2 regions of the Fusicatenibacter sp. genome follow, and region 1 is predicted to be linked to the other one. Evidence: riboswitches for the same ligand, from Rfam matches in the RefSeq annotation. Region 1 holds a riboswitch; the other holds the start of a gene.
The links. Region 1 has a riboswitch for lysine ahead of ACY2VW_RS11295 (alanine/glycine:cation symporter family protein). Riboswitches for the same ligand answer to the same signal wherever they lie in the genome.
Positions count from the first base shown of each region.

Region 1 (15,589 bases):
TACGACCGTATGGTCCTATCAGGATCAAAAAAGAACCTCCTGCGACCGTTCATCGCCGCAGGAGGTTCTCCTCTGTTTCTGCCTTTGTTCCATACTATTTCCAGGTTATCTTATTTCACGTTTTTCCCTTCATTGTATGAATTTTCATTTGACATTTATCACTCATTTGAGTTATATCTTTATGCTTCATATACCAGTTCACCAGCAAGATACGTCCGGCACACCGGAATGTCTTTGATCGTGCTCTCATCCACCTCAAACGGATTCTGACCCAGTACGACGAAGTCTGCCATCATACCTTCTGCGATCTGGCCTTTCACGTTCTCCTCGAAACTTGCCTCGGCGCTGCGGATCGTGTAACTGTCGAGTGCTTCCTGTACGGTGAATTTCTGATCCGGCAGGTACGGGCCGACGTGGTCGCGCAGCGTTGTTCTTGTGACAGCGCACTGCATGCAGGCGAGGGCATCCGGCAGCTCTACCGGGCAGTCAGTTCCGTTGCTGACGGAGACGCCGTTGTTCATCAGCGTCTTCCAGCTGTAGCTTGTGCTCGCAAGCTCTTTGCCGACGCGCTCCTCTACGATATGGTTATCGTAATCGAGGAAGATGCTCTGTGCGTAAACGTGAAGATGCATTTTCGCGATTTTTTCAAGCTGATCGGCTCTTGTGATCTGGCAGTGCACGATGCCGTGGCGGTGATCTTCTCTCGGGTTTTCAGCAAGGGCTTTTTCATAGGCACTTAACACGCGGTCGAGGCACGCATCACCGATCGTGTGAACTGCAGCCTGCATGCCGTGTGCATTGGCGTAGCCGATCATCTCATCCATGGTTTCCTGGGTGAATACCGGGATTCCGCAGGTGGACGGGTCGTCTGCGTATGGGCGACTGAGGAATGCTGTTCTCGCACCGAGTGCGCCGTCGCCGAGCATTTTCAGCGGTCCGATTTTAAAGCGTTCTGTGCCGACGCCGGTCACATTTCCAGCCTCAACGAAACCTTTTAAGGATTCCAGATCGGTAAAGTTGCTCTGCTCGTAAACGCGGACGGTCAGCTCGCCGGACTCCTCGAGTTCTTTGTATGCCTCATTGACGGTCTGCCACGGAACGGCGCGGTAAACGCAGTAATCATCACTCTGGCTGCTGGTGACGCCGTAGCTGTTCAGGGCTTTGCAGGCGCTTCGGATCATATCTTTGATTTCCTCTTTGCTCGGCACCGGAATGCTGTCGTAAACCGGTTCCATTGCATTGTCGAAGAATCTTCCGTCCGGCTCACCGTTTTCCATACCGATCTCTCCGCCCTCCGGCTGCGGGGTATCTGCTGTGACACCGAGGAGTTCCAGCGCTTTGCTGTTGACTACGAGGCAGTGGCCGCACGCTCTCGTCGCGCAGATCGGAACTTCGGTTGATACGCGGTCAAGATCGTAGCGGTTCGGCATGCGGTCCACGTCCGTGAAGTAATCCTGATTCCAGCCGCGGCCCATCAGCCATGCGCCGTCTTTTCGCGGATGCTCTTTCTGGAAGGTGTCGAGGCAGGCGAGCATATCTTCCAGGCTTTCGGTATGTGCGGCAAGCTGCGCTTTCAGCAGGGAGCTTCCGTAATTTAAAAGGTGCATATGGCTGTCGTTAAAACCGCTGCAGACGAATTTTCCGCCGAGGTCTACAACTTTGTCGCCGGCTGCTGCAAGGGCATCTGCCTCTGCGCTGCTTCCGGCGAAAACAAATTTGCCGTCTTCTACTGCAAACGCTTCGACAAGCGGCAATTTTCCGGTGTAGACAGCTCCGTTTTTGTAAATTGTTTTCATATCATTATCCTCCTACTGTCATCTAAATTTGATTCTATTCTTTTCTGCCCATTTGCGCAATATACAAATTCAGACACGCCATTCTCATGCGTGTCTGGATTCGCTTTTGAATATTTTTTATTTCGTTTTCTCTTCGTAGAACAGGCAGGCGTTCTTGTCTACCGTGCCCTGGCCGAAGTTTCTTGCTTTGTAGTCTTTCAGCAGTTTGAAATACTGGTTCGAGAGAATCAGGATCACTGCTACGTTGACGAAGGTCGGGATCGCAGATGTGATATCAACGACAGTCCAGATAAAGCCCTGGTTGTTTGTCTTTACCAGATAGATCGTCCACAGTACGCCCGGCAGAGCGCGGACTGCGTAGAAGATTTTCATGACGATATCTTTCATCTTGCCTTCTTTTTTATACAGATGCTCCAGAATTGCCAGATAGTAGGTGAACCATCCGCCGGAAGTCGTTACAGTGAAAATGACCATGATGACTGCCAGAAGGATGCTTCCAAATTTGCCGAATCCGCTTGCAAATGCACTTAAAGCAAGTGTTCCGCCGTTCGTTCCGTCGGTCCAGTTTCCGCTTAAGATAACGGAAAGTGCGGTGATCGTACAGATAACCATGGTATCAAAGAATACCTCGAAAGATCCCCACAGACCCTGCTCTACCGGATGCGGTGTTTTTGCGGAAGCATGGATCATTGGAGAAGTACCCCATCCAGCCTCATTGGAGTATACGGAACGCGCCATACCCACACGGATAATCTCGCTGACTGCGCAGCCGGCAAAACCGCCGATCGCTGCTGTTCCGGTAAATGCGTTTGTTACGATGGCTGCAAATACGCCAGGAACGCGGTTGATGTTGATGATGATCATGCCAATTCCCATCAAGATATAAAGAACGCTCATAAATGGAACGAGCTTGCTGAACAGACTTGCGATTTTCTTCGTACCGCCGCTTGTAACGACATAGGTCAGAATGCAGAGCAGAACGCCCATCACGATAACGCCTTCTACTTTGAAGCTTCCAAGATTGATATTCTCAATACCGAACGCACCGGCTACGACCTGAGATGCGGTCAGGTTGGAAGAGGTTACGAAGAAGGTGGAGAAAATACCGATGCCGAAGATGAGCGCCGGGATCAGCCACAGCTTGCCCCAGTGGCGCTCCTCGCCAAGTCCGCACTCCATGTAGTAAGTCGGACCGCCGTAGTACTCACCTTTTTCGTTGGTGTGACGGTAGTAGCAGCCGAGGGTAACCTCAACCTGTTTTAATATCATACCAAGCAGAGACGAAAGCCACATCCACATAATGGCTCCCGGGCCGCCTGCTGCAACTGCAGTTGCAACACCGGCGATATTACCGAATCCTACGGTACCGCCGATAGCGGTCGAAATCGCCTCAAACGAGGAAAGCATACCCTTTCCTTCACTTGCTTTGTCTTCTTTCTGGAACAGTTTTCCGCCGGTTCTCTTCATAATCCAGCCAAAGTGACGGAACTGGAAAAATCCAGAACGAACGGTAAAGTACAGACCGGTCAGAATCATCAGCGCGATCAGCGGCACGCCCCAAAGGACACCGTCCAGCCAGTTAAGAAATGCTATCATGTCAAAATCCTCCCTTTTTTCTTTTCCGGCAACAGTTTTCTTCAGACGTATCCTGTAACACCCGTTTCGTCTTTCGTTCTCCAACCAAACAGATTTCCACCCCTGGAACCTTTTGTCACGGTTCCAACTGCAGTACAATAAAAAGAGCAGCGGTCTTCACCACTGCTCCATTAAATCTACGTTCATGAAGCAATAGCTCCTCCACCAGTACGGTGAGAGTGCACAGCCTGTTCGACTGTACCCCAACGCAGACAGTTTTTCGGGAACTGCCCCGTTTCGGCGAATGCTCCTTTCCCTGCCCGTCCCAGACCCCGTTGTCTCAGGACAGCTACTCTTAGCCTTCGCGCCTCTATTGCCGAATATGTATATTGACAGGTATTATCATATGTTTCTTTTCGCCACTTGTCAATCGTTTTTTCGACATTATTTTACAAAAATTTTATATTTTCGAAATTTGTCCCGATTTATTTGAGATTCTCCCCGTCGATTTTTTCGTCCCGGTAAAAATACTCGCGGTCGTGTTCGCCGATTGTGACGCCTGAAACGATGGTGACTTCTGCGAAAGTTTCCTTCATATATTTGACTTTCTTGTCTCCCTCTGACGGCTTCAGCTGGTTGAACTCCCACAGACGCTCCATATAGCCGGACTGCTCTTTGGCCGGATCTTCCACATTCGGGTTGTAAATGATTCCTTTTACCATTCATTCTCTGTCTGTCATACCGTCCTCCTGTCTGCTGTAGGATCTAAATAAGTATCCCTTCCAAATGATCCATCTCATGCTGGCAGATCTGGGCTGGCCAGCCGGTGAATTTTTGGCGTTGTTTTTTCCAATTCCAGTCGTAGTATTCGATTTCGATGTTCTGGTACCGCTTTGTTTTCCGCACGCCTGGCAGGGAGAGGCAACCTTCTTCTGTTTCGTAGGGGCCGCTTTTGCGGACTATCACCGGGTTGAACATGATGATGTCTCGGAATCCGGCGTTTACGATGATGATGCGTTTTTTCACGCCGATCATATTTGCCGCCATGCCGACGCATGCCTCGCGGTTTGCTGCCAGTGTGTCCTGCAGATCTCTTCCCACCTGCAGATCTTCCTCTGTCGCCGGGATGGATTTCTGTCCGAGGAAGAGAACGTCTCTCATAATTGGTTTTACCATTTGTGTTTCCTTTCTCTTTCGGCCTTAAAGGCCGAAATCGTTTAATTTTCTATTTGAATCCGCATATCGCACGATGTGCATCCGATCACGGTTTTTCCGCCTTCCTGCTCCAGTCGTTCTACTTTTCCGCCGCAGAACGGGCAGATCCAGTCGATCTGTTTTCCGGCTTTGACAACCTGCATCATGTTGACGAATTTTGTCGTATCTACATTTTTCGAATCACAGTTCTGCGTCCAATCACCGGAGAGTGCTTTTCGCAATTCGCCGTTTTCATTCAGAATGACGGTATCGCCCTCCTCGATGTTCCGGTCATACAGCATCTGATCCTCCTGGCGGATGCGCGATTCGTTCCCGTTTTCATCCTGTAACACAACAACTGCCATGACAGGCTCATCGGCGCTGCGTTCCTCGCAGCCGAAATCGATGTCTTCGTCGATCCGCACTACCTGATATTTCATTTAAAAATCCCCCTTACTCTGCTATCGTAAAAATCACAACCCGCTCCCGGCTGTCCCCGCCCGGAAACAGATCCATACAGTCGATCTCATCGAGAAATTCCAGTTCCGGCACGGTCATCAGATACGAGATATAGGCATCCGACGGGTAATAGAAAAACAACTGGATCTCCCGCGGATTTTCATAGTACGATTCCAGCAGTCTTGCCATTGCTTTTCTTAAAATTTCGAGCGAAAACGGGTTAAAAAAATACACCCGGTCCACTTCCGCAGGAACGGGAAAATTTTCGGCGCTCTCCAGCACAAACTCTGTCCGCGCGCCGGAGACCGCCGCTTTTTTATTTTCCACCGCCTTCGCATAAATCCGGTCATCATACTCCACACCGATGGACCGGCACCGGGTCTGCGCCGATAAGAAGAAATCCACGCGGCCCTTTCCGCATCCGTAATCGAGCAGCGTATTTCCCTTTCGGATCATCCCTGTGTTTGCCATCCGCTCCAGCACGCAGTATGGGGTCGGCTCATACGGATACCGGTACAGATCCGACCGGCTGTCGTCCCGCCCCATTGTGTGGATCTGAAGCAATCTGTCCCAGCGGTTCTCGTTTTTATCTTCTCTCATCGCCCGTCTCCCGATACTGATACTGTTCAAATAATTCCAGATATTCTTTCTCCACTGCAGCAAACGGCCGCACCGTGTAGTCCAGCGTGATGTGAAGTTTCGGCGCATCCCCCGCCTGCGGTTCCTCCAGCAGATTTGTCAGATCGTACCACAGCAGATCATTGTCGATCTGTTTCATCATCCGCTGCTCCTCCGCCGTCAGATCACTGCCAAGATATTTCTCATAAATCACCGAAAGCAGATGGTCCTCGATCTCGCGGTACCGCGGCATCTCCTGCTTTAATGGCCGCGGCACGTCCGACATGTAACACTCGCTCGCGTCATGCAGAAGGCACGCCAGCACCAGCCGCCGGGAATAGCCGCGCGCGGCCGCCTCTTTCGCACAGCAGATGCAGTGCTCTCCCACTGACCAGAACGTCGTCACATGACCGTTTCCGCGACAGACCATCGGCAGCGCATGCGCAAAATCCTCCACACAGAGCAGTTCCTGGGCGGGATGCACAGGGTCAAAATGTTTTCTTGTATACGTTGTTATTGTGCTCATTCTTTTATCTCACTATATGATTTTACTGCCGGCTGTCCCGCGTGCGGCTCGCCGATGATTTTTTCCATCCAGACCATATCGTACCAGCGGTCGAATTTGTAGCCGCAGTTGTGGAAGGTTCCCACGAGTTCGAATCCGAGATGTGCATGGAACTCGGCGCTGTTTTTCGTCAGATATTCATCCTCGACCTGCGGATAGCCGATGCAGGCGTAGAGGTTCAGAATGCCCATTTTTTTCAGACGGTCCGCCAGCTCTTCATACAGTCTCCGGCCAAGGCCTCCTTTTCTTGCATTGGGATCGAGATAAATGGTCAGCTCGCTCGACCAGTCGTATGCGGCGCGGCCGACAAAGGCATGTGCGTATGCATAACCTTCGATTTTTCCATCCTGCTCGATGACGAGGTATGGATATTTTTTCATGATATCACGCATGCGGTTCTCAAATTCTTCCAGAGACGGCACGTCCCACTCGAAAGAAATGACGGTGTATTCTACATAGTAAGCATAAATCTCCAGAATGCGTGCGGCATCCTCTATTTTTGCATCTCTGACAGTAATTGTACTCATAATAAACTCCTCCTCTGACCGTACTGCTTGCGTTTTCTGAACTTTATCTTATCACTCCGCTGAAAAATGGACAACATGATTTCCAGATTTCCTTTTTTTCTAAATTTTTCTGTGCTCTTTGCTTTCTTTCCTGTATAATAAAAGAAACAAGACGGATCACTATTTTTCTTCTTAATGAAAGAAAGGAACGTGCCTATGAAAATTTTAAATCTCGAAAACGAAAACCGGAAATTCACCAAATCCATCGAAAATTTCCACGTCATGGAATATCTCCAGGATTCCAGCGTCTCGCCGATGACTGCCATGGAGGAGTATTACATGAGCAAAATGAATGTGCGCCGCCACCAGGTTGTCATTGAACTGGACAAGGAGCACTCCGCGATTATCCAGTCCGGTGCGATGCAGTGGATGGGCGGCCATGTACAGGCGACCGCCGGAATCAAAGGGATCGGCGACCTGTTCGGAAAGGCCATCAAAGGCGCCATGACAAAGGAATCTGCCGTAAAACCGGAGTACGTTGGCGACGGATATCTCGTGCTGGAACCGACCTACAAATACATCATTCTTGTGGATGTCGAGAAATGGGGCTCCCTCGGAATGACGATTGAGGACGGCATGTTCCTCGCCTGCGACGGCAGAGTCAAAACCAAACTGACCGCCCGCAAGAGCATTTCCTCCGCTGTCCTCGGCGGCGAAGGCTTCTTCAATCTGAGCCTCGTCGGCAGAGGAGCCGTTGCCCTCGAAAGCAACGTACCTGAGGACGAACTGATCGAAGTCGAACTCGAAAACGACGAACTGAAAATCGATGGAAACCTCGCCGTCTGCTGGTCCTCCAACCTTGATTTCACCGTAGAGCGCTCCACCGGAACCCTCGTCGGCTCCGCCGTCAGCGGTGAAGGCCTCGTCAACGTCTACCGCGGAACCGGCCGCGTCCTCATGAGCCCGGTCGCCCCGACAGATTCCCTGCTGACTGCAACCAACACGACCCAGGCGAACCCCACTGTGAAGAACAACCTTCCGCCGGAAAATTAAATTCGAATCCTCTCCGTCCCTATGCCTAATACGCATAGAAAAAAGTCAAATTAAACCTCGTTTTTGATTGACACTTTCTTCAAAACATGTTAGCGTAAAATACGCATTTATCTTTACATTCTTAAGAAAAACCATACGATAAAATACATGTTCTGGAGAAAATGATGAATAGAATAAGCTGGACTGAACTGAAACCGCAGATTCAGCAGGTCGGGCGATTAAGTCTGCCTGCGATTCTTACACAGATTACTACGATTGCGATGCAATACATTGATTCCGCGATGGTCGGCGCGCTTGGGGCGAATGCTTCGGCGGCGATCGGGCTGGTTTCGTCGACGACGTGGCTCCTCAGCGGTACGATTTATGCGGTTTCAGCCGGTTTTTCTGTTCAGGTAGCGCATCAGATCGGGGGAAATCATGACAAGAAGGCAAGGGATGTTGTGCGGCATGGCATCGCGTCCGCGCTTGTTGTGTCGGCTGTTTTGTGCCTGATCGGGCTTCTGATCAGTCATCCGCTGCCGGGGTGGCTCGGCGGTGCGCAGGAGATCCGGCGGAATGCCACGCTCTATTTTATGATGTTTGCCATCATGCTTCCGTTTTCCCAGCTCAACTCGCTGATGTCGTCCTTCCTGCAGTGCAGCGGTGATATGGTGACACCCAGTATTTTAAATGCCGTCATGTGCGTGCTCGATGTCATTTTCAATGCTCTTTTGATTCCGGTTTTCGGTGTCATGGGTGCCGGTATGGGAACGATGCTGGCCTGCGCCGTCATCAGCCTCACGGGTGCCTGGTTCTGTTGTGTCCGCAATCCGCGGCTGCGTCTCCGCCGGAAGGAGAAAACGGTTTTTGATACGAAAATTCTGAAAACTGCATTCAAAATCGGTGTGCCGGTTGCCGTACAGGAAATCGCGATGAACAGCGCCATGGTTGCTGCCACCATGCTGATTGCCCCGCTCGGCTCCATTGCGATTGCGGCCAATTCGTTCGCCGTCACCGCCGAAGGCCTCTGCTACATGCCAGGCTACGGCATCGGTTCCGCCGCGACAACGCTCGTCGGCAGAAGCTACGGCGCCGGAAATTACAAGCTGGCGAAACGCTACGGAAATATCTGCATTGCCATGGGCGCAGTCCTGATGGCCATCACTGGAGGTCTGATGATGATCTTCTGTCCGTTCGTCTTTAGCATTCTGACTCCTGACCCGCAGGTCCGCTCGTTTGCCGCCGAGGTACTCCGCATCGAACTGCTCGCCGAGCCGTTTTTCGGCGCTTCCATCGTTGCCGCCGGAGCCCTCCGCGGAACAGGCGATACGTTTGTGCCAAGCCTTCTGAACCTTGGCAGCATCTGGGTCATCCGCCTCGGTCTCGCGGTGCTTCTCATCACCCCGCTCGGCCTGCGCGGCATGTGGATCGCCATGGCTATCGAGCTCTGCATCCGCGGATTGCTGCTGCTCTACCGCCAGCATACATCGAAATATTATAAAATATCATAAACGCCATACAAAAAAGAGGTGATCTGCCGGCACAGAGCAGATCATCTCTTTTTTTGCATCCTGCTTATTTTTTGTTTTTCATTCCAAAGTTTTTCTGTTCATCCTCGCGGAACAGACGGTTTTTATCCTTATAAGACTGAAACGCATGTTTTGTCGCCTTCCACATGGTCCGGAACGAGAGCCCCTGTTCTTTATCATATTTCGATGGCAGTAAAAGATAGCAGAGAAGGGAAATCAGTACGCCGATGCCGGTATCCAGAATCCGGGCAAGCGTATAGAAAACAACTCGTTCCTCACCAACTGTGTAAAGTACCACAAAGTAGACCACGATTCCCGGCTGGATCGCAGAGTCCGCCTGCAGTGCCAGATTGCACCACAATACCAGGCAGAGCCCCGCCGCCAGCCACAGAAAAGCCGGAATTCCAAACGGCTGTTTCTGATACAGCATGTAGAATGGAATGACCAGGATTCCTCCCACAAACGTTCCGATCAGGCGATTGATTCCATTGTGGAATCCCTCTTCAAACCGGCTCCCAACCCCGTACACTGCGCCGATCAGCGCAAAGCAGGGGTTGCGGCCGCCGGGAATCAGATATTCATAAATCAGGGAAGTCAGCAGAACAACCACCGCTGTCCGCCACATGCGTTCCGTCAGACGGGGTGATTTGAAATCCTTCAGCGGCGTGAGCTGCCACTTATTTTTCACCTCCGCCCGGTCCAGCATTTCCTGTGGTCCCATAGGCTGCTCCTGTCAAAAACTCTTATTATTTGATAAATTATTTGATAAACTTCACTTCCGGATAAATTGCCTGTTTTGCAGCCTCTTTGCGCTCGTTGAAAACAACTTTGTTCTCTTCAAACAGGTTGCGTCCTTCTGCATCAATAGAAACGATCAGCGGACCGAACTCTTTTACTTTATTGCACCATAACGTCTCCGGCATTCCCAGTTCATCCCAGTGATGCTCTGCAATTCTTTCCACCTCAGTCGCGGCAACAACCGCGCAGCCTGCCGGGAAGACACAGTGAATGGCACCGAATTCTTTACATGCACGCTCGGTATTCGGACCCATGCCGCCTTTTCCGACAATGACACGTACGCCGGTCAGTTTTGTAAATTCATACTCGAATTTCTCCATACGCATGGAAGTAGTCGGTCCGACAGAAACCATCTCGTAATCATCTTCTGTTCCCTCAATTTTCCGTACGATCGGGCCGGCATGGAAAATTGCCTTGTCTTTGATATTATATGGAAGCTCTCTTCCGTACTCAACGAGTCTGCGGTGTGCAACGTCACGGCAGGTCATGAGATCGCCGTCCAGCCAAACAATATCTCCGATGTGGATATCTTTCAGGTCTTCTGCGCTTACCGGTGTAATCAGAACTTTTTTATCTCCTCTAATTTCGATCATAATTCGTACCTCCGTTTATGCATTAAATTTCCAGGTGGAATGTGTATCACAAGTTACTGTCAGATCAGGATTTACCACGATATGGCCGCGGCGGTGGGACCAGCATCCCACATTTACGGCAACGCCGATCGTGGATGGATGGCGGGCGGTGTTTTCAATGTTTACACCCATAACGGAATATTTTCCGCCCATTCCCTGCGGTCCAAGGCCGATGGCATTGATGCCGTCTTCCAGCAGACGCTCCATTTTTGCTGCATTTGCATTTTCATTGTGGGAACCGATCGGGCGCATCAGCGCTTTCTTTGAATTTAATGCTGCGGTTTCGATGGATGTTCCAACTCCAACGCCGACAAGAAGCGGAGGACACGCATTTAAGCCGTAGCTTGTCATCTGATCCAGTACGAAATCGGTGATTCCTTCATATCCTGCACCTGGCATCAGAACCATCGCTTTTCCAGGAAGCGTACATCCGCCGCCTGCCATGTAAGCGTAGATTTCGCATTTGTCACTGTTCGGAACGATATCCCACCATACGGTCGGGGTTCCTTTTCCTACGTTTTTCTTGGTATTGTACTCATCAAAAGTCTCTACCGAGTTGTGGCGGAGCGGTGCTGCAAAGGTAGCCTGTACAACAGCCTCTTTCAGCAGGCCTTCCAGTTCATTGATGTACGGAAAATTCGTTCCGCATTTCAGCCAGAACTGAAGCACGCCGGTGTCCTGGCAGCTCGGACGGTTTAATTCCACCGCCAGTTTCTGGTTTTTGGTCATCGTCTCATACAGTGCTTTCGGAAGCGCTGCTGTTTCCTGGGAGCCCAGCTCCTCCAGCTTTGCAACTACATCGTCCGGCAGCTTTTTGCCGATGTGGGCAACAAAATCAGCTACCATGTCTGTTAAAACTTTTACTCCATTTTCGTTTGTCATAATATACCTCCTATGAATGATTTTCATGAGTGAACTTTGTGGTGCGGGGCAGGAATTTTCTGCCCCTTGTGGTGTGTGATACCTGTTTATGCGAAGGAATGCTTATCATGGATAAAAAGGAAACAGGATGGGCAGCAGTATCATGCAGATTGCAAAGGATACGAGGATCAGAGGCAGGCCGGATTTTACATAATCCTTGAATTTATAGCCTCCGAGTCCGACTACCATCGTGTTTGCAGGCATACCAATTGGTGTTGCATACGCGCAGGAACCGGCGATAACAGTTGCAATCACAACGGACCGCGGGTCTGCTCCAAGGCTGTTTGCAAGAGAAACAGCGATCGGAATCATAAGTGCCGTAGTGGCTGTATTTGACATAAAGTTGGTCAGTACACAGGTTACCAGGAAAATTACCAGGAGAAGCAGAATCGGATTTGGATTGGATCCGAGCAGACCGACGATTTTATCGGCGATCATACTTCCTGCCCCTGTGACATCCAGTGCTTTTGCCAGGGAAAGAGAGCCTCCAAAGAGGAGAACTACTTTTAAGTCAATGGAATTCAACGCTTCTTTTTCTGTCAGAACCCCGGTCAGCACCAAAAAGAGTGCGCCAAGACAGGCGGAAAGCTGAATGCTGATTCCAATTAATTCTTCGAAAATCATAGCGAAAATTACAACGATCAGAACAACAAGTGAAATGATCTGTTTCCATTTCGGAACATTGCTGAAATCTTTCTGCTCTTCCAGGTTCTGGGCTGCTTCGTTCTGATTCTGCGGAAGAAGTTTATATCCAAAACAGACGAAGTAGAGGATTCCTATCAGCAGCATCGGAATTCCGATTGGCGCGTACATGAAAAAGCTGGTTTTGATTCCCATCTCCTGCAGTGCATTGACGCCCATCAAATTTCCCGGCGCTCCGATGATAGAGAGGTTTCCGCCGAGGGCTGCCGCGAATACAAGCGGCATCAGCAGGTGGCTTCTGGAATAACCGGACTCATCTGCGATTCCACAGACAACCGGGATCAGTACGGCAGCGGTTCCGGTGTTGGATAAGAATCCGGACATCACGCCGGCAATTACCATAATGGCGATGATCAGTGTTTTTTCGGTTTTGGCAAAGCGGGTTACAAGTCCTCCGATTTTGTTTGCCATTCCCGTCTCGAAAAGTGCCTGGCCGACAACAAACATGCCGACGCAGAGGATAACGTTGCTGTTTACGTATTGAGAGAAAGTCGTTGATACATCCAGAATTCCGGTGAGAGTCAATCCAAGCGCACAGATCGAAGCTGTCAGACCCAGCGGAATTTTCTCCAGAATGAAGCTGACAATCGCAAATACCAGAAACAGCAATGTGATTGTGGTTTGAGACATTCCCAAATCTCCTTTCGTTTTTTCAGTTTTCTTTTTCTTGAAAAGCATCGGCCGAACACGTTTCTTTTGTTACTTGTATTATACGTCGTGTACTGGTTAAAAAACAAATTGGTGGAATACATGACCCCATAAAAAATTTTTATATTCGCAAAACAGGGGCTCTTTTTTTGTGCATTTTTACCTTGTTTTGCGGGAAACCGAAAAAAAATATAGAAACATTTACGTCTCTATGGTATCTTAATGGTAATATAATGTTGTCTCAACGAACATTTGGAGGGGAAAAATGACTTTAAATCAGCTTCGTTACTTCTGTATGGCAAGCCGGTGCCACAGTATTACAAAAGCGGCCGAGGAATTGTACGTGACGCAGCCGACCGTATCGGTTGCTATCCGTGATCTTGAAATTGAATTCGGCGTCAGTCTCTTTTCCAGAAAGGGAAATCAGTTAATTCTGACGCGTGAAGGGGAGGAATTTTATCAGAAAGCAAATTATATTCTCCAGTACTGCAATGAGCTGCAGGCGGATTATTCCAATCTCTCCCGTGTGCGCCCGCCGATCCGCATTGGTATTCCGCCGATGCTGAGCACCGTCTTTTTTCCCGAGCTTCTTCTCGCTTTTTCAGAAGAGCATCCCGAAATTGCGGTATCTCTTGAGGAGTATGGTTCGGTCCGTGCCTGTAATCTGGTGCAGGATGACACACTGGATCTGGCGCTTGTCAATATGGAACAGTATAATATTGATAAATTTCACCATGCCGTTCTTGCGGATGACCAGGTCGTATTTTGTGTAGCAAAAAACCACCCCCTGGCAGGCAGAGAAGTGGTTTCCATTCAGGATATGGCAAAACAGCCCTTAATTTTCTTTAATGCTGACTCGGTGCAGAATCAGCTCCTGAAGCTGCGGTTCGAACTTGAGGGGTATACACCGAATATCATCATGCGGAGCAGCCAGATTTACACGACACTGCAGTTTTTAAAGACGGGCCGCTATGCCTGTTTTCTGTATTCCAGCATGACTGATAAATTTCCGGAAATCATCGGCATTCCGATGCAGACACCAATTCGAGTGAAAATCGGCATGATATGGAAGAAAAGCAGATACATCAGCAGCGATATGCAGACGCTGATCTCTTTTACAAAAAAGTATTATCAGATGCATTCGTTGATTCCATCGGACAAAAAAACGAGCGGGGATTGAATATATCCCCGCCGTTTTCTGTAATCTTTTTTTATTTCTCTGGAAAATCGTATCGTACAATCTCACAGTTTTTCACACCAAATGCCGCATATTCTTCATTCGTCATATCGTGAAAATACGACTGCACGACACGCGCAATGCCGTTGTGTGCGACGAGAATATACGTTTTTTCATCGGATTCTTCCCGAATTTCATCCAGCAGATTATAGATTCTCTGCGCCAGCCGCAGAGTCGATTCGCCGCCCTCGTGGCTCATTGCGAAGCATTCCTTCGCCTTTTTGAAGTCCGCTCCATCGCGTGCTGTGGACTCCCATTTTCCAAAATTCTGCTCCGTCAGCCGCGGCTCCGGCCGCGCCGGGATGCCGGTCATCTCGGAAATATGTTTCGCGGTGTCTGCCGCACGAACCAGCGGGGAATACAGAATCTCATCCGCCTGAATCCCCTCTTTCAGGATTTTCTCCCCGGTCTCAACCGCCTGCTGATGCCCAAATTCCGTCAATGCAATATCCGTCGCCCCACAGATCTTATTCTCCACATTCCAGATCGTCTGCCCGTGACGCACAAAATAAAAATGTCCCATGAAATGATTCCTCCTGCTTATCCTCGTCAAATGTTTCTTTCTTTTCAGAATATCACAAGCCCGCATCTGCCGCAATGAACTGTTTTTAAAAACTCCATTTCCACCAGATGAATCTTATTTTATTCACTTTTTGTACCTTTTCTTTAATTCATTTTCAAATTTTAAACGTCTCAACCTCCACAACCCGGTCTTTCCCTTTCGTTCCCCAGATCATCAGATGGGCCTTATATTCCACCGAATCCCGTGCATAAAAGAATGGCTCCTCGCGCAGCAATGATGCGCGTTTTCCTTCGGCTTCCAGTATCTTTTTCTGTTTCATTGCCTGCTCCTGGATTTTTCGGATCTGGGTTCCTTCTTCGCCAGTGAAGCGTCGTTTCGGGTAATTCTGTGCTTCGCGGGCCAGTTTTTTTTCCAGTAAATCCACGACTTTCGCGTGGCGGCTCGTATGCAGCAGTTTTGCGATCTGTTTTGCGAGGAGTTTTCCCTGCCATTTTTCATAAAGTGCAAGATACCGCAGCAGCACTTTATCGCCTGCCTCCGATGCCAGTTTTTTCATCTCCGTAATTGCCTCTTCCGTCGCTTCCCACCATGGGCATGACGGTACGAGATACTGATCCGGCACGGCCGGGTAGCAACAGAAATTGAGCGGCGGGAAATTGGCCAGCGATGCCAGACGCATTTCTTCCTCGGTGCAGAACGCCTCGCCGAGGTATTCCAGCTTGTCCCGCAGGATCGCAATACGGAACTCAATCTGCCGCAGATACTCGTATCCGTCCACCCAGAAATGACCCGTTTTTCCGTAATCAAACAGATGCACTTCCAGTGAAAGGCGGCTGAAAAACAGCGTGCACACC
Region 1 is NZ_CDRRUH010000054.1:3,792-19,380, forward strand. It holds gene ACY2VW_RS11290 (amidohydrolase) at 180-1,796, opposite strand; gene ACY2VW_RS11295 (alanine/glycine:cation symporter family protein) at 1,914-3,392, opposite strand; lysine riboswitch at 3,578-3,752, opposite strand; gene ACY2VW_RS11300 (maltose acetyltransferase domain-containing protein) at 3,857-4,093, opposite strand; gene ACY2VW_RS11305 (peptide deformylase) at 4,137-4,547, opposite strand; gene ACY2VW_RS11310 (hypothetical protein) at 4,589-5,005, opposite strand; gene ACY2VW_RS11315 (class I SAM-dependent methyltransferase) at 5,019-5,624, opposite strand; gene ACY2VW_RS11320 (hypothetical protein) at 5,611-6,168, opposite strand; gene ACY2VW_RS11325 (GNAT family N-acetyltransferase) at 6,165-6,734, opposite strand; gene ACY2VW_RS11330 (AIM24 family protein) at 6,930-7,766, shown strand; gene ACY2VW_RS11335 (MATE family efflux transporter) at 7,931-9,256, shown strand; gene ACY2VW_RS11340 (FUSC family protein) at 9,321-9,995, opposite strand; gene ttdB (L(+)-tartrate dehydratase subunit beta) at 10,033-10,665, opposite strand; gene ttdA (L(+)-tartrate dehydratase subunit alpha) at 10,681-11,586, opposite strand; gene ACY2VW_RS11355 (SLC13 family permease) at 11,692-12,957, opposite strand; gene ACY2VW_RS11360 (LysR family transcriptional regulator) at 13,241-14,155, shown strand; gene ACY2VW_RS11365 (histidine phosphatase family protein) at 14,187-14,735, opposite strand; gene ACY2VW_RS11370 (DUF3878 family protein) at 14,890-15,589, opposite strand, start outside.

Region 2 (15,589 bases), on a different contig from region 1:
ACAGAACTCTTCCAGATCCCCTACGATCTCGAAGGCTACCTCGCCGAATTCGACCGCGCTGAACTGGAAACGCATGGCAATGTACTCGCCCGTTCCTTAAAGCGGACGCTGACCTGCGGCATCAATTACTTTTATCTCACGGTAAAACGGGTGCGGGAACTTGCGGATGCACTGGCGCTGACTGATCTTGACGAAGAAATCTGGGAAAAAGCGGAACGGGAGCTGAAATAGATTTCATAAGTGAAAAAACTCATTGGCTAAAACAGAAAAGCAGCTCGAATCAAAATTGGTTCACTGGACCAATTATTGATATGCTTGGCAAAGAAGGCAGGCTGTGCAACTGCACACAGCCTGCCTTCTTTTTATCTTTTCTATTTCCTGCTTCTGCCTTACTTCGCAGCAATCACATCCTGCATATCATACATACCGGCCGGTTTTCCAGCCAGGAATTTTGCAGCCTCTACCGCGCCTTTTCCAAAGACACCTTTGGAATATGCTCTGTGGGACAGGGTAACAACCTCGTCCGGGCCTGCGAAGATGACGTCGTGGTCGCCGACGATCGTGCCGCCGCGTACAGCAGAGATTCCGATTTCTTTCGGGTCACGCTGCTCGTGGCGCTGGCTTCTGTCGTATACGTAGTGGTACTGGTTGTCCATTGCCTCGTTCAGGCTGTCTGCCAGGGCGATGGCGGTTCCGCTCGGGGCGTCGCATTTCAGTTTATGGTGTTTCTCCACGATCTCCATATCAAAGCCTGCTTCGGCAAGCACTTTTGCAGCTGCCTGTACCAGTTTCATCAGTGTATTCACACCAAGGGACATATTTGCAGAGCGGAGAACCGGGATTTCTTTGCTGGTCTCCTGCACTTTTCTGAGCTGATCCTCGGTGAGGCCTGTGGTGCAGAGGACGAGCGGAAGTTTTTTCTCCTTGCAGGCATCCATCAGAGCATCTGCTGCCTTATAGGAAGAGAAGTCAACGACTACGTCCGCCGGAACATCGCATTCTGCCAGGCTTTTGAATACCGGGTAATCGTTCTGGCCGTTGTCGTTCATATCGATTCCGGCTACGATTTCTGCGTTTGCATCTTCTTTTACCAGGCCGGTGATGACCTGTCCCATATGGCCGTTGCAGCCATGCATAATAATTTTAACCATTGTCTTTTTCCTTCTTTACTTCGTGTATTCTTAACTTAAGCCAGTTTGATTCCAAAATCTTTCATAGCCTTTGCCAGGCGCTCCTGGTTCTGCGGCTCCATCTCGGTCAGCGGCAGACGAAGCGGGCCAACCTCTTTGCCCATCAGGTTCAGCGCTGCTTTTACCGGAATCGGGTTTACTTCGCAGAACAGGGCATCGATGAGCGGCAGGGCTCTCAGCTGGATTTCTCTTGCACCAGCCACATCGCCGTCGAGGAATTTCTGTACCATATCGTGGGTCTCACGCGGTGCTACATTGGAAAGAACGGAGATGACGCCGCTTCCGCCAAGGGAAAGGATCGGCACAACCTGATCGTCGTTTCCGGAGTACAGGTCGATCTTTCCGTCGGTCAGCTGCATGATTTTTGCGACCTGGGAGATATTGCCGGAAGCCTCTTTGACTGCGACGATATTCTCTACGTTGTTGAACAGGTAAGCGATCGTTTCCGGTGCAATGTTCACGCCGGTTCTTCCCTGGATGTTGTAAAGGATGATCGGCACTTTGACGCTGTTGGCAATGGCGGTAAAGTGTGCGATCAGACCTTTCTGGGTTGCTTTATTGTAATACGGAGAAACGAGAAGAAGTCCGTCCACGCCGTATTTCTCTGCTTCCTGGGACAGATAGATGGCTGTCTCGGTGCTGTTGGAACCTGTACCTGCGATAACCGGGATTCTGTGGTTTACTTTTTCTACGGTATATTTGATGGTATCGAGATGCTCCTCGTGAGACAGGGTGGAAGCCTCACCTGTTGTTCCGCAGATGACGATCGCGTCGGTTCCGCCTGCGATCTGCTCCTCGATAATTTCTCCGAGTTTCTCGTAATTCACTTCCTGTGTTTCGGTCATCGGTGTAATAATTGCAACGGCTGCGCCTTTAAAAATAGACATTCTTTTTTTCCTCCTGTATGTCATATCAGATCACTATAGAAACAATTCATGCGCCGGAGCAGGGGCTTCGCGGAAATCTTATCTTTCCGCAAAAAAAGAGGCGTCTCATCCCCGATAAGATCGCCTCCAAATTCACACATACGCAGTATCTATGATCAGATAGCTCTCCATCTCTCGATGACAGTCGCAGATTTTTTCAACCTGCGCCCAGGAGCATTCCGGTTCAGCGCCGGATGTCCTTCGGCATTCTTCCCTTTTCCTCTTCTTCTTTTGCTGCTGAGGCATCCGAAAAGGTACTCTTGAAGTAATGCGACCTCTATCCACTTCAGTTCTGCTTTTACTATAGCATTATTAAATTTTCTTGTCAACAGCGGATCTTGGCTTCAATTCTCACTGTATTCCAGCTTGCTCACCGAAACCTCATATGCGGTCCGCTTTTCCATTTCCGTCTCGCTCAGCCGCTTCATATATTCCCGGCTCTGGATCCGTCCCCAGATGAGAACGTGGCCGCCCACGGCAAACGCAGAGGCATACCGCGCATTCCGTCCCCAGCAGATGCACGGGATATAATCTGATTTTCCATACGGACGGTTGACCGCGATCAGAAGGTCGGCGATCTCTCTTCCCAGAGGTGTTTTCCGGTAGACCGGCGGTTTACATATGTATCCATCGAGGTAAATCTGGTTGGATTTGACGGAATCGTCCTCTTCCTCCCCGAAGCTTAATTCCCGCGCAAATACGGAGAGCACCAGACGGTTCTTCTTCTCCTCGTGGCGGTTGTAGGACCGGAACTGACCGCTGATGCAGATCCACTCACCCTGGTAATCCTGTGATACGTCCACCAGCCGCTCGGAGACCATCACCGGAATGATATCCTGTGATTCACTCAACCGCTTGACCATCACATCGACGAGGTAAAAGCCCTCTCCGAATACCTGATGGCTGAATGTAAACGGGGAGACAATCTCTCCCATGATAACCACCTGATTGTTTTCAATCATCTTGTCTGCCATAATGAAAATCCCCTTCCTTTGTCTTTTCTTTCTGAATATTGATTTCTGATCGGTACTTTGCTGATCTATAATCCTAATGTATGAACCACATTTCTTTTTCAGAACCACTTTTTTCCAGATTTTTTTATTTCTATTCAAATCAGCATTCTGCCCAATTTTTTGTATATGTTTCTGTAAAAACCGCACCACATGCTTCGTATTTTCTACCATTGCAATACAAAAAATGTCACATCTTCCCTGTTTTTTTTCTCTGTTCTGTGTTATAATAGTTCAGATAGGCAGGCATCCAGCAGAGACAAAACGGCAAGGCACCTGCCTTTGTGCTGTGATAAACATTCCCAGCCGGCTTGAAATTTTGAAAAATTGAACCCGGCAGGGTCAACCCATAGGAAGAGGAATGAAGAAATGAAAACAACGAGAGAAGATGTAAGAAACGTTGCCATCATCGCCCATGTCGATCATGGTAAAACTACACTGGTAGACGAGCTTCTGAAACAGAGCGGCGTTTTCCGTGCCAATCAGGAGGTTCAGGAACGTGTCATGGACTCGAACGATATCGAGCGTGAGCGTGGAATCACCATTCTTTCCAAAAATACAGCAGTTTACTACAAAGGAACGAAAATCAACATCATCGACACCCCGGGCCATGCGGACTTCGGCGGCGAGGTTGAGCGAGTTCTGAAAATGGTAGACGGCGTTATTCTGGTTGTAGACGCATTCGAGGGCGCTATGCCGCAGACCAAATTCGTGCTGAAAAAAGCACTGGAGCTGGATCTGTCCGTTATCGTCTGCATCAACAAGATCGACCGCCCGGAAGCACGCCCGGATGAAGTTATCGACGAAGTGCTCGAGCTTCTGATGGACCTCGACGCATCCGACGAACAGCTTGACTGTCCTTTTCTGTACGCATCCGCAAAGATGGGCCATGCGGTACTCGATCTGAACGATACCCCGAAGGATATGACTCCTCTGTTCGAGACCATTCTGAAATACATCCCGGCTCCGACCGGAGATCCGGAGGCAGGTACACAGCTTCTGATCAGCACCATCGACTACAACGAATACGTTGGACGTATCGGTGTCGGCAAAGTTGAAAACGGAACGATCCACGTGAATCAGGACGTTATGCTGGTCAACCACCACGATCTGACCAAGAAGAAAAAAGTAAAGGTCAGCAAACTGTATGAGTTTGACGGCCTGAAAAAAGTAGAGGTTACTGAAGCAGGCATCGGTTCGATCGTTGCGGTTTCCGGTATCCCGGATATCCATATCGGAGATACGCTCTGCGGTGATCTGGACAACCCGGTTTCCATCCCGTTCCAGAAGATCTCTGAGCCGACTATTTCCATGAACTTCATCGTAAACGACAGCCCGCTGGCCGGTAAAGAAGGTAAATACGTAACTTCCCGCCACCTGCGCGACCGTCTGATGCGTGAGCTGAACACCGACGTTTCCCTCCGTGTCGAGGAGACCGATTCCGCAGACTGCTTCAAGGTTTCCGGCCGTGGAGAGCTGCATCTGTCCGTCCTGATCGAGAATATGCGCCGCGAGGGATATGAGTTCGCAGTAAGTAAGGCAGAGGTTATCTACAAAGAAGACGAGCGCGGACGCAAACTCGAGCCAATGGAAATCGCTTACGTTGATGTTCCGGACGAGTTTTCCGGTACGGTCATCCAGCTCCTCAGCGAGCGTAAGGGCGAGCTTCACGGCATGAGCCGCGCAAGCGATGGTTCTACCCGTCTGGAGTTTGAAATCCCGGCACGAGGCCTGATCGGTTTCCGTGGAATCTTCATGACCTCCACCAAAGGAACTGGTATCCTGAATACCGAGTTTGAAGATTACGCACCGTACAAAGGTGATATTGAATACCGTAAGCAGGGTTCTCTGATCGCATTCGAGGCAGGCGAGTCCGTTACCTACGGTCTGTATTCCGCACAGGAGCGCGGTACTCTGTTCATCGGACCTGGCGAGAAGGTTTACGCCGGTATGGTTATCGGACAGAACGGCAAAGCCGAGGATATCGAGCTGAACGTCTGCAAGACGAAACACCTGACCAACACCCGTACTTCTTCCTCCGACGAGGCACTGCGTCTGACTCCGCCGAGAATCCTTTCCCTGGAGCAGGCTCTGGACTTCATCGACAAGGACGAGCTTCTTGAGGTTACTCCGGTTTCCTTACGTATCCGTAAGAAAGAGCTGGATTCCAGACTTCGTAAGAGAGCGGCAATGAAATAAATTTTTATAAAACGACATAAGAACCGCCGGTTTACTCTTGATTTGAGAGTAAACCGGCGGTTCTTTGTCGTTTTTCTATTCTGTTTTCTATTCGTTTGTCGTTCCGCCATGGAAGCCGTAATACGTCTCTCCCGCTGCAAGATCCACGCCGTTTGCCGCTGCAAGAGTATGAATCGTGACAAGCTCATACCCGCGGTTGATCAGCTCCGGCACGATCGTTGCACACGATTCTACGGTCGTCTCGTGGATATCATGCATCAGGATAATGTCTCCCGGGCTTACACTGTCGAGAACGGCGCTGATGTTTGCCTGTACATTTTTCGTCTGCCAGTCCAGGGTATCGACATCCCACATGATGCTCGGGCGGCCGATGGATGCGAGCAGTTCATCGGTGCTGTTTCCATACGGGAAACGGATGACAGTTGCACCCTGTCCGTTGTTGTACTGGGCGATCAGATCATCTGTCATCTGGAACTGGGCAAGGCCGTCGTCGGTGCTCAGTTCTTTCATATTCGGATGCGCATAGGAGTGGTTTCCAAGCTCACAGCCGATCGCCGCCATGCGCGGGATCACATCTGCACCGTATTTTTCCACGTTGCTGCCGAGCATAAAGAACGTCGCCTGTGCCCCGTACTGCTCCAGCGTATCGAGAAGCGTGCTGGTATAGACGCCTGGGCCGTCATCAAAGGTCAGGGCTACCATCATCGCGCCGTTGCGGTCTGGCTGGTAAACACCCTGGTCATCAAAGTAACAGCCTTTTCCGCCGATCGCTTTCCAGCCGGTCGCCATGTAACCATTGGAATCAAAATGGTACTGGTTTCCGTCGATATCTGCCCAGCCGTTGACGTAGTACGTTGTGGCATCCGTTGCGTACCACCAGCCCGACGAGCTGTACTGCCATCCCGGCGTCTCATTCGGCGGCGTAGTCTCCGCAAGCTTCTTAATTCCCGCATTTCCCGATCCGTCCTCCGCCTCCGGCGCCGTCTCGCTCACCGTCTTTGCGGCTGTGTCATTACTCAGTACAATTCCTTTTTTCGCAAGCTGCGCTCCCGCAAATTTCCAGATAAGCGCAAGAAAAAGAAGGCTGATTACCACACACAGGGAAATCCGTGATACCTTCTGCATCATCTGTCTGCGGCGCATCTGCTTTCTTCTCTGTTTTAATGATTTTCTATCCATTGATCTATTTATACCCCATCGTTCCGCTCATTTTTGCGGAACTTCTTTCGTCGTAACGTAAAACGTTTTTCGACATTTTTCTACCTTCTATCATAACGTGATCTCACCGAAGATGCAAGGAACAAATTCTTACATTTTTCCACTTCTGGTAAATTTAAGTTCATGGTTTCTTAACATCTTCATCGCAGCAAAGAAGAGTGACTCTGTTCCCGGAAAATCGGATGCAGAATCACTCTTTTTCGCGTAGTTCTTATTCAATTTCAGCCCGTCTATTTTCCCAGATCAACACCCTTCAGGAAGTCGCTTCCCATGACCCAGGTTTCCTTCTCCAGCGTCACAGCGGACTCCATTTTCCAGGTAACCGTCTCTGTTTTGGTTTTCCGGAAGAAATGCAGGAAACGGTTCCGCTTTTCGATCGTGGCAGTCACTTCTGTCGCGATCTGCATCTGATTTTCTACGCTGGTTACTGTTGTGGAGATGCTGCTGATGGTTACATTGGTGATTCCGGTGTTGGTATCGCTGTTCAGGTACGCATCGCAGATCTGCTGGTACTGCTCTTTTGCGTTCGCCTGTACTTCTGTGTCTGCGGAAAATTCATCTTTGATGGTGTCAAATGCTTTTCCGTTTACCGCAGCTGTGAACACCTTGTCCAGCGATTCTTCCACGCGGTCGGCGATGACTTTTCCGGTTGAATCGTTGAGTTTTAAGTCCGGCAGAAATTCCATGCTGCTGTTGTCCTGCACGAGGATAATCTCGCGGTATGGGTCTTTCTTCGCTTCAGTCAGCTCAATCGTGTGGCCGCCGATGAAAAGGTACGGGATTTTATAAACGCTGACGGTGTCTGCCGTCTCTTTCAGATATTTTTTCCCGACCTGAACGCCGTCAAGATAAAGCGTGGCATTCGCCGGAACGGTGATCTCGACATCGGTCACGTAGCTGTCTTTCGGCACGACATACCATTCTTTGAAATTCCACTTTACGATATCCCCGGCTGCGATTTCCATTGTCTCTTCCTGTGAATCGCTCACGCCTTTTAACGTGTACCGCACCGTATAGATCCTGTTTCCCCCTGTCTCAAGGCTCTGTTTCCGGCGCATGAAAAAGCTCTTGATCTCCGGCGTTTCCTGCCCGTCAGAGCCGTCCTGTTTCGCTTTCCAGGTCATCGCATTGTCGTAATTCTTCCGCGTCAGAAACGTGCCATCCGGGAACTGGCAGACATCATACGCGCTGTTCCAGTCGCCCGCAAGGCATGCTTCCACGTAATTCCGTCCGGCCGCCTGCGGCGCATACAGATACGCACCTGCCATAAAAAATACGGCACACAGAATCAGAAACAGACTGAGATTCACGATCAGAATGCGCAGGCTCATCGGCAGATCACGGAACTTCGCCGCCCGTATTTTCACAGAAAGCTCCGTTGTTTCCTCTTCTTCTCCCTGTTTATCCACAGGGCGGAATCTTTTTCCTTCTTTTTTCCACTTCTGGAGCATAGTTTACCTCATCTTTTTCTTTTTATTTCGATGCTTCCTCCACCGCATACGTATGCACCCGGTCGCTTTTCTGGCTGTATGCCTCTCCTTCCGAATAATACTCCTGCGATGTCGTCGAAAAACGTGTAATCGTCTCTTTTACACGCTCTCCCGCCGTCTGCTGATGGAGAAACAGTGCTGCAATCATCAGAATCACAAACACATCCAGAATCAGTACCGCCGCATTTGCCGCGATGCCAGGTAATTTTTTTATCCACATAGGCTTCCCTCTTTTCTGTCTCCATTGTAACAAAATGCTCCCGAAAATACAAGGAAAGCAGAGCCCCCGGCGGACCGGAAATTCTCTGCTTTCCCTTTATTGTTGTTTCTTCTTTCTATCAAAAATGAAAACAGCCTGCTGCACAACGGCTCCGGAAATCAGAAGCGCTGCAAACCACATCATCGGGTCTGCCGTATCTCCGGTTTTTGGGCTCGTTGCGCTCGCGCTGCTGCCGTTTTTCCCGCCTCCGGCCTGACTTCCGCCGCTGCCTGAATTGCTGCCATTGCCGCCGGAAGCAGGCTCCTTCTTTGGCGCACCCGATACTTCCTTCGCCTCTGTCATGCGCATCGTATCATCACTTTCCAGTGTCAGCACCAGATCAATGCCGATCGCATTCTGATTCGTGTTCACTGTATAAACGCCATCCGTCAGCGACAGATCGACCTGGTTTCCTTCCAGCAGGATAAACTCCACGTAGCCGACGATCTCTCCGTTTTTCAGCGCTGTCAGCGAATGCTTTCCGCATTCCACATCCGCGAACGAAAACTTTCCATTCGCATCCGTCACATACGTTTTCAGCGTACTGCGGAGCTCCATCGTGATACCGCTCACCGGCTGCCCGTTCCGCATCACCGTTCCCTGCACCGTGTAGGTTTTCCCCTGCGCCGCAGGTGCTTCATCCGTCATCACGGTAATCGTCTGATCCTCGTAAACCGGCTCCAGTGTATAATATCCTCCCCGGATCTGCTTCGTAATATTCTCCCCATTCAGCAGAATCTCTGTGATCTCCCTGCCGCTTTCTGCGCGGATCAGCAGCTTCGGCCCGGAAAGCCGTTCTACGGTAAAACTGCTCCCCGCCGCTCCATCACAGAATACCTCCGCGCCGTCGGCATCAACGGTAATCGTATGGCTGCCCGGCACATTCGCTGTGATGGTGATATCACCTGCAAAGGCTGTCACATGCGTGCTGCAGAGAAAGAAGAACGACAACAATACTGTCATGATCTTTTTCAATCGCATTCACCTCCGTTTCCGGTACCGCCTTGTTACAGAAACTACGGAGTTGCTGTGGTATCCACATAGGAAACGGTGAAGATTACGGTATCGCTGTAGCTTCCCGCTGCAGCTTTGTTCCACTCATCCTTTGCGATGGCAATCGTCAGAGGCGTCTCCTGTCCGGCTGCGGTATACTTTGCGGAGGTAAACGCCGCTTTGGAATCATTCACGGAATAGGAAATCGTTTTTGATGCATCGGCCGCATTTTTCAGTTTTCCGCTGGCCAAAAGCTCAACCTGAATGGCATAGCCGGGATCGAGCTGCGCGGCATCCAGCTTCACGGCACCGAAATCTGTGGATACAGCGTTAAACGCTACTTTCGTATTCGCAGGAATCGTGACGGTATACGTCGGATCAATGGAGGTCGTCACCGTGACCTGCGATTTCTGAGGAGTACTGTTCTGCTGATTCTCCGCCGCAGACACCGGCACGGCCATTGCGCCACAGGTCAGAAGCAGGGTCAGCAGGGCTGCTGTCCTTTTTTTCATTTTGCTCCACCTCTCTTTTTATACAACTGCGATGTTGAAGGTTACGGTATCTTTATAATCACCGGCATACGTTGGATTTTCTGCCGCAAAATGCAGGGTGCTGGACCATTTGTCGGAATCGAGGGTTGTAAAGTCGGCAACGACATCTCCGCTTGTGATTGCTGAACCGGAGGTACCGACCTTTACGGTGTAGGGAAGCTCATACTGTGCTCCCTGCGCACCGGTTGTCAGTTTAAAATTGCTTTCCAGCGTTACCTGAACTTTCTTGCCCTCCAGCAGACGGACATCTGATGCGGAAACGGTCAGATCTTTTTCATAGGTAATCGTACCGTCAGCTCCTTTTTTCTGATCTAGGGTTACATCCGCCGGAATCGTCACGGTGTAGACTGGATCGACCTTGAATGTTACGGTCGTGTCAGCCTTCTGCTGGGTGCTGTTCTGGTTGATGTCGGCTGCAAAGACGGATGTCGATGCGGCAAGTACCAGTGTGAGTGCCAGAGGCATGGATAATAATTTTTTCATAGAGTTTCCCTCCTGTTTAAAGTATTTTTTATGTTATGCTTTTTTGCATTCTCAAGGATTCGATGCGGCTTCCACCGAAACGCTGAACATCACGGTTCCTGTGTAAACGCCGGCATATTTCGGCTCGCCATCCGGCGCGAAATCCAGACTGACCGTTCCACTGTTATTCGCGGTTCCGCCTTCTACGGCGAGTACGGTATCACTTTCCCTGATGCTGGTCTCCCCGTTCTTTATTGTGTAAAGCTGCTCGGCGCCTTCCGGGGTTGTCAGTTTCAATCCGTTTGCATCGGAAAGTCTGACCACAAGCTGCGAACCGCTGACCACATTCACATTCTCCGCCTGAATCTCTGCGGTGTTTCCCAGTTCTACGCTTGCAGGGATCGTAACGGTGTAGGATGGGGCGTTGGTATACTGAGCGGTAACTGTCAGTTTTTGGGCAGGCATTGTGAAGGCGTCGTTTGCGATTGCCACGGTATCATCCGAACAGCTCCAGCCTGCCGCCTGACCGACGGGAACATTTGTCGCATTTAATGTAACGGAACCGCCTGTCTTACCATAAAGCTGATTCTTATATGTACTGACATCGCCTCCGGCTGTACCACCGGTAACCGTAAGCGCATAATGCACTTTTCCGCTTCCGCTCACAGATTCTGCAAGGGTACCACTGACATAAATGTTGCCGTCATTTGTGAGATTGGCTGTGCTTTGTAGTGAAGTGTTTTCTGGAATCAGAAGATTCTGGGTATCTTCAAGGGTAAATTTCTGTGATAAAGTCGGATCTCCGTATACAATTCCATCCGTTTCAGTATTTTCAAAGATCATGCCGCTCCAGGTATCTTTGTCAGACTCGTTGATTTTGCCACTGGTAATAACAATACTATTTGTAATTCTGGTAATCCCCAATTCACTTTGTAAGCCTCCGCCAATAGCAACCTGCTGTTCTTGATTTGCCTTCACAGAGGCATATACGATACCTCCCCGAATCCATATATTAGCTCTTCCTTTTCCATTTCCACCGCCAATTCCAGTTGCATTAATTCCTCCTTCTGCATTGACTTTGCCGCCTGCAATAATAATAGTTCCTCCTCCGCCTCCATTTCCGCCGCCAATTCCAGCTGCATTTGCTCCACCTTTGACGCTGATATTGCCTCCATTTATTTTAATTTTTCCAGCCGTTTCTCCATTATCTCCACCAATTCCGGCATTCAGCCCCGCTGGAGAACTAACCGTCAACGCACCATTTCCCTCCTGCTGCCCCCATATCGTCAGAGTATTTCCTTGGTTAACACTAATTCCTCTTACCACATTAAAAGTACAGTCATCTTTTAGAATCAGGTTTACATCTCCCATAATTGTAATACGCCATATTTTACGCGCAGCAATATTTCCCTCTATCGCATACCATCCGTCTTTTAGTGTTTTATATTTATCACTATTATTTTTTGTAAGAATCACATTGCAGACTGCTGTTTCATTTTTTTGACTGACTGGGTCCCAATAGGTGACTGCCGTCAGGTAATTTGGTGTGAACGTTAATGCCTTCGCGGGCATGGTAAAGGTGCTATTGGTAACCGTTACTGTATCGTCCGAGCATGTCCAGCTTCCTATGACTTGTCCTGCTGGAATGTTTGTACCGCTTAATGTAATCGTGCCGTCTGCCCTGCCATAGAGTTGATTTTTATATGTACTGACATCACTGCCTTCGGCCGTGCCATCCACGATGGTAAGCGGATAATAAACATTGCCGCTCACAGGTTCTGCAAGTGTACCCTGGACATAAATATGACCTTCATTTATGAGCTTCGCTGTGCCCTGCAGTGAAGTGTTTTCTGGGATCAGAAGATTCCGGGTGGATTCAAGGGTAAATTCCTGTGATAATGTAGGGGTTCCGTATACGATTCCATCCGTTTCCGTATTTTCAAAGATCATACCACTCCAGGTATCCTTATTGTACTCATTGATTTTACCTCTGGTAATAACGACACTATCCTTAATACTAAGACTTCCACCGGATCCATTCATACCTGCTCCAATTGCAAAGTCTCCATTTGCAATTAGAGCATCTCTTATGGAAGCATATATGTTGCCACCTTGAATCTTAATCGTCCCACCAGCACCTTGACGGCCACCACCGATTCCCGCTCCTCCATCGATACCTTTCGCTTTAATTTTTCCTCCTGTGATTGTAATCGTTCCACCGTTGCCATAACCCCCGCCACCGATTCCTGCTCCTGCAGTTCCACCTTCTGCTTCAATTTCTCCTCCTTTGATCGTAATCATTCCACCGTTGCCATAAGCTCCACCACCGATTCCTGCTCCCGCGGAGTATGCTGTAGCAATAATATTACCACCGACTACAGTAATATTTCCGCCGGACTTCCCGTATCCGCCGCCAATTCCCGCACAATACGTTCCAACATCCTGAGCTTTTAATTCACCATTTCCTTTCTGCTGTCCCCATATCGTCAATGCATTTCCCTCATTAACCTCGATTCCGTCATTTACGGTAAAGGAACACCCATCTTTCAGGATCAGGTTTACAGTTCCTTCTACTTTGATTCGGGTATTTCCGGTCACAGTTCCTTCTACTGCATACCAGCCGGTTGTCAATGTTTCATAGCTTTCGATGTTTTCCTGCGTAATAACGTCATTGCACACTGCTGTCTGTTCTTTTCCATTTTCATCATAATAGGAAACCGAAGTTCCTGCCTGTACTGCAATTCCCGGAGATTTCAGCGTGGTCAGTGCGTAGTTTGCAGCCAACGCTGTTACACTTTTTTCCAGATTCAGACTTTCTTCTGTCGGAATGCTTTCCTGTTCCGTTTCAGCCGGGACTTCTTCGCTTGTATTCTCTGGGTTCTCCTCAGGGATTTCCTCTTCCGGAGCTTCCTCGGCTGTCTCCTCTTCTTTTATCTCAACGATTTCCTCCGGTGCCTCTTCGCTGTCCGATTCTGAATTTGCTTCCTGCGTTTCTATCGTAGCTTCCACTGGCTTTTCCACCGGGTTTTCAGCCGGCACCTCTGTCCCGTTTTCTCCCACACTTTCCGCAACAGCGGCTTCTTCTGCCTCTATCTTTTCTTCGCCAATTTCTTCTATCTGTTCTTCCTGTTCTTCCACACCGGCGTTTGTTTCCTCTTCCACCGGCACTTCTTCACTCACGCTCTCCACCTGCACCCACGCGTCCGCTTCCGTTTCTGTCCCTTCCGCCAGTGCCGTTGTCGGCAGTGTGGTCAGAATCAGGGCGCCGCTAAGGAGCAGCGATATCCATTTTCTTCTTTTCACTGCTTCTGCACCTCCTTTTCTATTGCACCATCAGCACGGTCTCTACGTTTGCGCCGTTCATGGCGCTGCCGTCTTCCAGAGAAGCGGTGGTGATGCGCAGGGTTGCGGGGTATTCTCCGGCGGGCAGGCTTTTGGATAAGGTGATGTTGGATATTGCCTGCCCCGGGGCTACCAGTTTTGATGTGTACAGAGTTTCATCGGTATCTTTCAAAACCAGTTCGAAGGTAAAGTAACACGGATTGCCTTCCGGGTTCAGAAGGGATACTGCGACTTCCTGCTGTTCTGCCGGGATCGTGATGGACGGATAGCCCGGGATTTTGATGCCGACGGCTTCTTCTTCGCTCTTGTCCGGGATCTTCTCTCCCGTCCAGTTCTCTGCGTCCGGGTCGAGATCAGGCTGGAATGCTTCCTTTCGTTCTTCTGTCTTCAGTGTTTCTTCCCCAAACCAGTGATTCCAGTTGATTCCGACTGCGACGCCGCCTGCGATCAGAAGCAGAATGACTGCGACCGCAGCTATCAATGTCTTTCTGGAGAGCGTCACGCCCTGGCTGTTGTTTTTCTCTTTTCTGTCATTCATTCGTCTGGTCTCTCCTTCCTTTATCTTCCTTACAGACATAGTTCGATCTTTCCTTCACATTCTTATGACTTTTTCTAACTTATTTTACCAAATACAGAATATTCAGAACATGCCCGTTTAACGCAAAAAAAGTGCCTGTTTTTCTTTTAAAAACAGACACCTTTTACTTATTGGTTTACAAATTCTTTTATTTTTTCTCTTTTATCTATATTGAGCTTCTCCAGAATCCCCGACACATAATGCTTCACCGTATTCACGGAAAGCCCCAGATACTCCCCGATCTCCTGGTTTGTCCAGTCGCGGCAGGCGAGCATGGCAATGGAAAATTCCATCGGGGTCAGGAGATCGGTCACGGCTTTCTGCATCTGCGGATTGTGGATTTTCATCCAGCCGCGGCTGAAGGCGAGCACGCCGTCCACCAGTTTTTTGTAGATCTCCGGCTCCTGTTTGCGGATACACGATTCCAGTACGCCCTGCAGGAGTCCGTGGTATTCGATAAATGGTTCCAGAAACTTGTCTTTTCGCGCCATCTCCCAGGCATTTAACACCGACCGCGTAGCACCCTCCTGATCCTTCTGATTAATCTGGCACATCGCCGCAACGCAGTTCAGATAGATCATCGGAATCGGATACGTCTTTTCCGTCATGGCCATCGCCATCTGTACCATGCCCTGCGCTCTGGCATACTCGCCTTTCAGATAGGCCGCATGCCCCAGCGTACTCACGGCAAACAGACGCTGCCCGGTCGGAAGCTGAACGAGATACTGTTCCAGCGGCGGCAGTCCGTCTTTTGGCGGAATGTGAATCAGCACGCTCGTCACATAGCACGCAAACAGACAGTATGCCGTCCGCTCCTGCGATTTTTCTGTTTCCAGTTCTTTTTCCAGACACCGGTACACATCTTCCCTCGCCTTCTGTGCCTTTTTTGCATTTCCCAGCGTAAAATTTGCAAACGTATACAGCATGTCGGCAGACAACCGCAGCGCCAGATCATCACTTGTCAGATATTTTTCTACGGTTTTTGCACAGTTTTCCGCCTGCGCCGAGAAAAAGTACAGCTCCCCGCGTGCAATTTCCCGAAGCCCCGGATCGCGGAAGCTCTCCACTCTTTCTTCTGCTTTTCCCGGCGCGAAGGCACTTCCCATCAGCGGCAGCACGGTGCGTTTCTCTTCCTCCTGCGTAAGTCCCATTCTGGTGCCGTCCGGCAGGACAAATGCCTGATCAAATGTTACATCGAGAATCTGCGCCGCCCGCTCCCATTCTTCTACGGTAAGGGTATCGCGCTGCAGCTTTTTGCAGAAATTCTGCCGCGACTGCCCCAGCTTTGCCGCCAGACGGGCAACACTGATCCCTTTCTCTTTGCACACCTTCTTCACCAGCTCTTCTGTCGTCATAACCGGCCCTTCCCCCT
Region 2 is NZ_CDRRUH010000003.1:65,484-81,072, forward strand. It holds gene ACY2VW_RS01725 (metallophosphoesterase family protein) at 1-231, shown strand, start outside; gene dapB (4-hydroxy-tetrahydrodipicolinate reductase) at 390-1,151, opposite strand; gene dapA (4-hydroxy-tetrahydrodipicolinate synthase) at 1,187-2,077, opposite strand; lysine riboswitch at 2,230-2,404, opposite strand; gene ACY2VW_RS01740 (single-stranded DNA-binding protein) at 2,461-3,090, opposite strand; gene typA (translational GTPase TypA) at 3,496-5,325, shown strand; gene ACY2VW_RS01750 (polysaccharide deacetylase family protein) at 5,413-6,504, opposite strand; gene ACY2VW_RS01755 (hypothetical protein) at 6,774-7,952, opposite strand; gene ACY2VW_RS01760 (hypothetical protein) at 8,017-8,253, opposite strand; gene ACY2VW_RS01765 (carboxypeptidase-like regulatory domain-containing protein) at 8,350-9,267, opposite strand; gene ACY2VW_RS01770 (hypothetical protein) at 9,309-9,797, opposite strand; gene ACY2VW_RS01775 (hypothetical protein) at 9,816-10,319, opposite strand; gene ACY2VW_RS01780 (hypothetical protein) at 10,371-13,601, opposite strand; gene ACY2VW_RS01785 (hypothetical protein) at 13,621-14,178, opposite strand; gene ACY2VW_RS01790 (LuxR C-terminal-related transcriptional regulator) at 14,346-15,572, opposite strand.
Region 2: another riboswitch for lysine. It lies ahead of dapA (4-hydroxy-tetrahydrodipicolinate synthase); the one in region 1 lies ahead of ACY2VW_RS11295 (alanine/glycine:cation symporter family protein).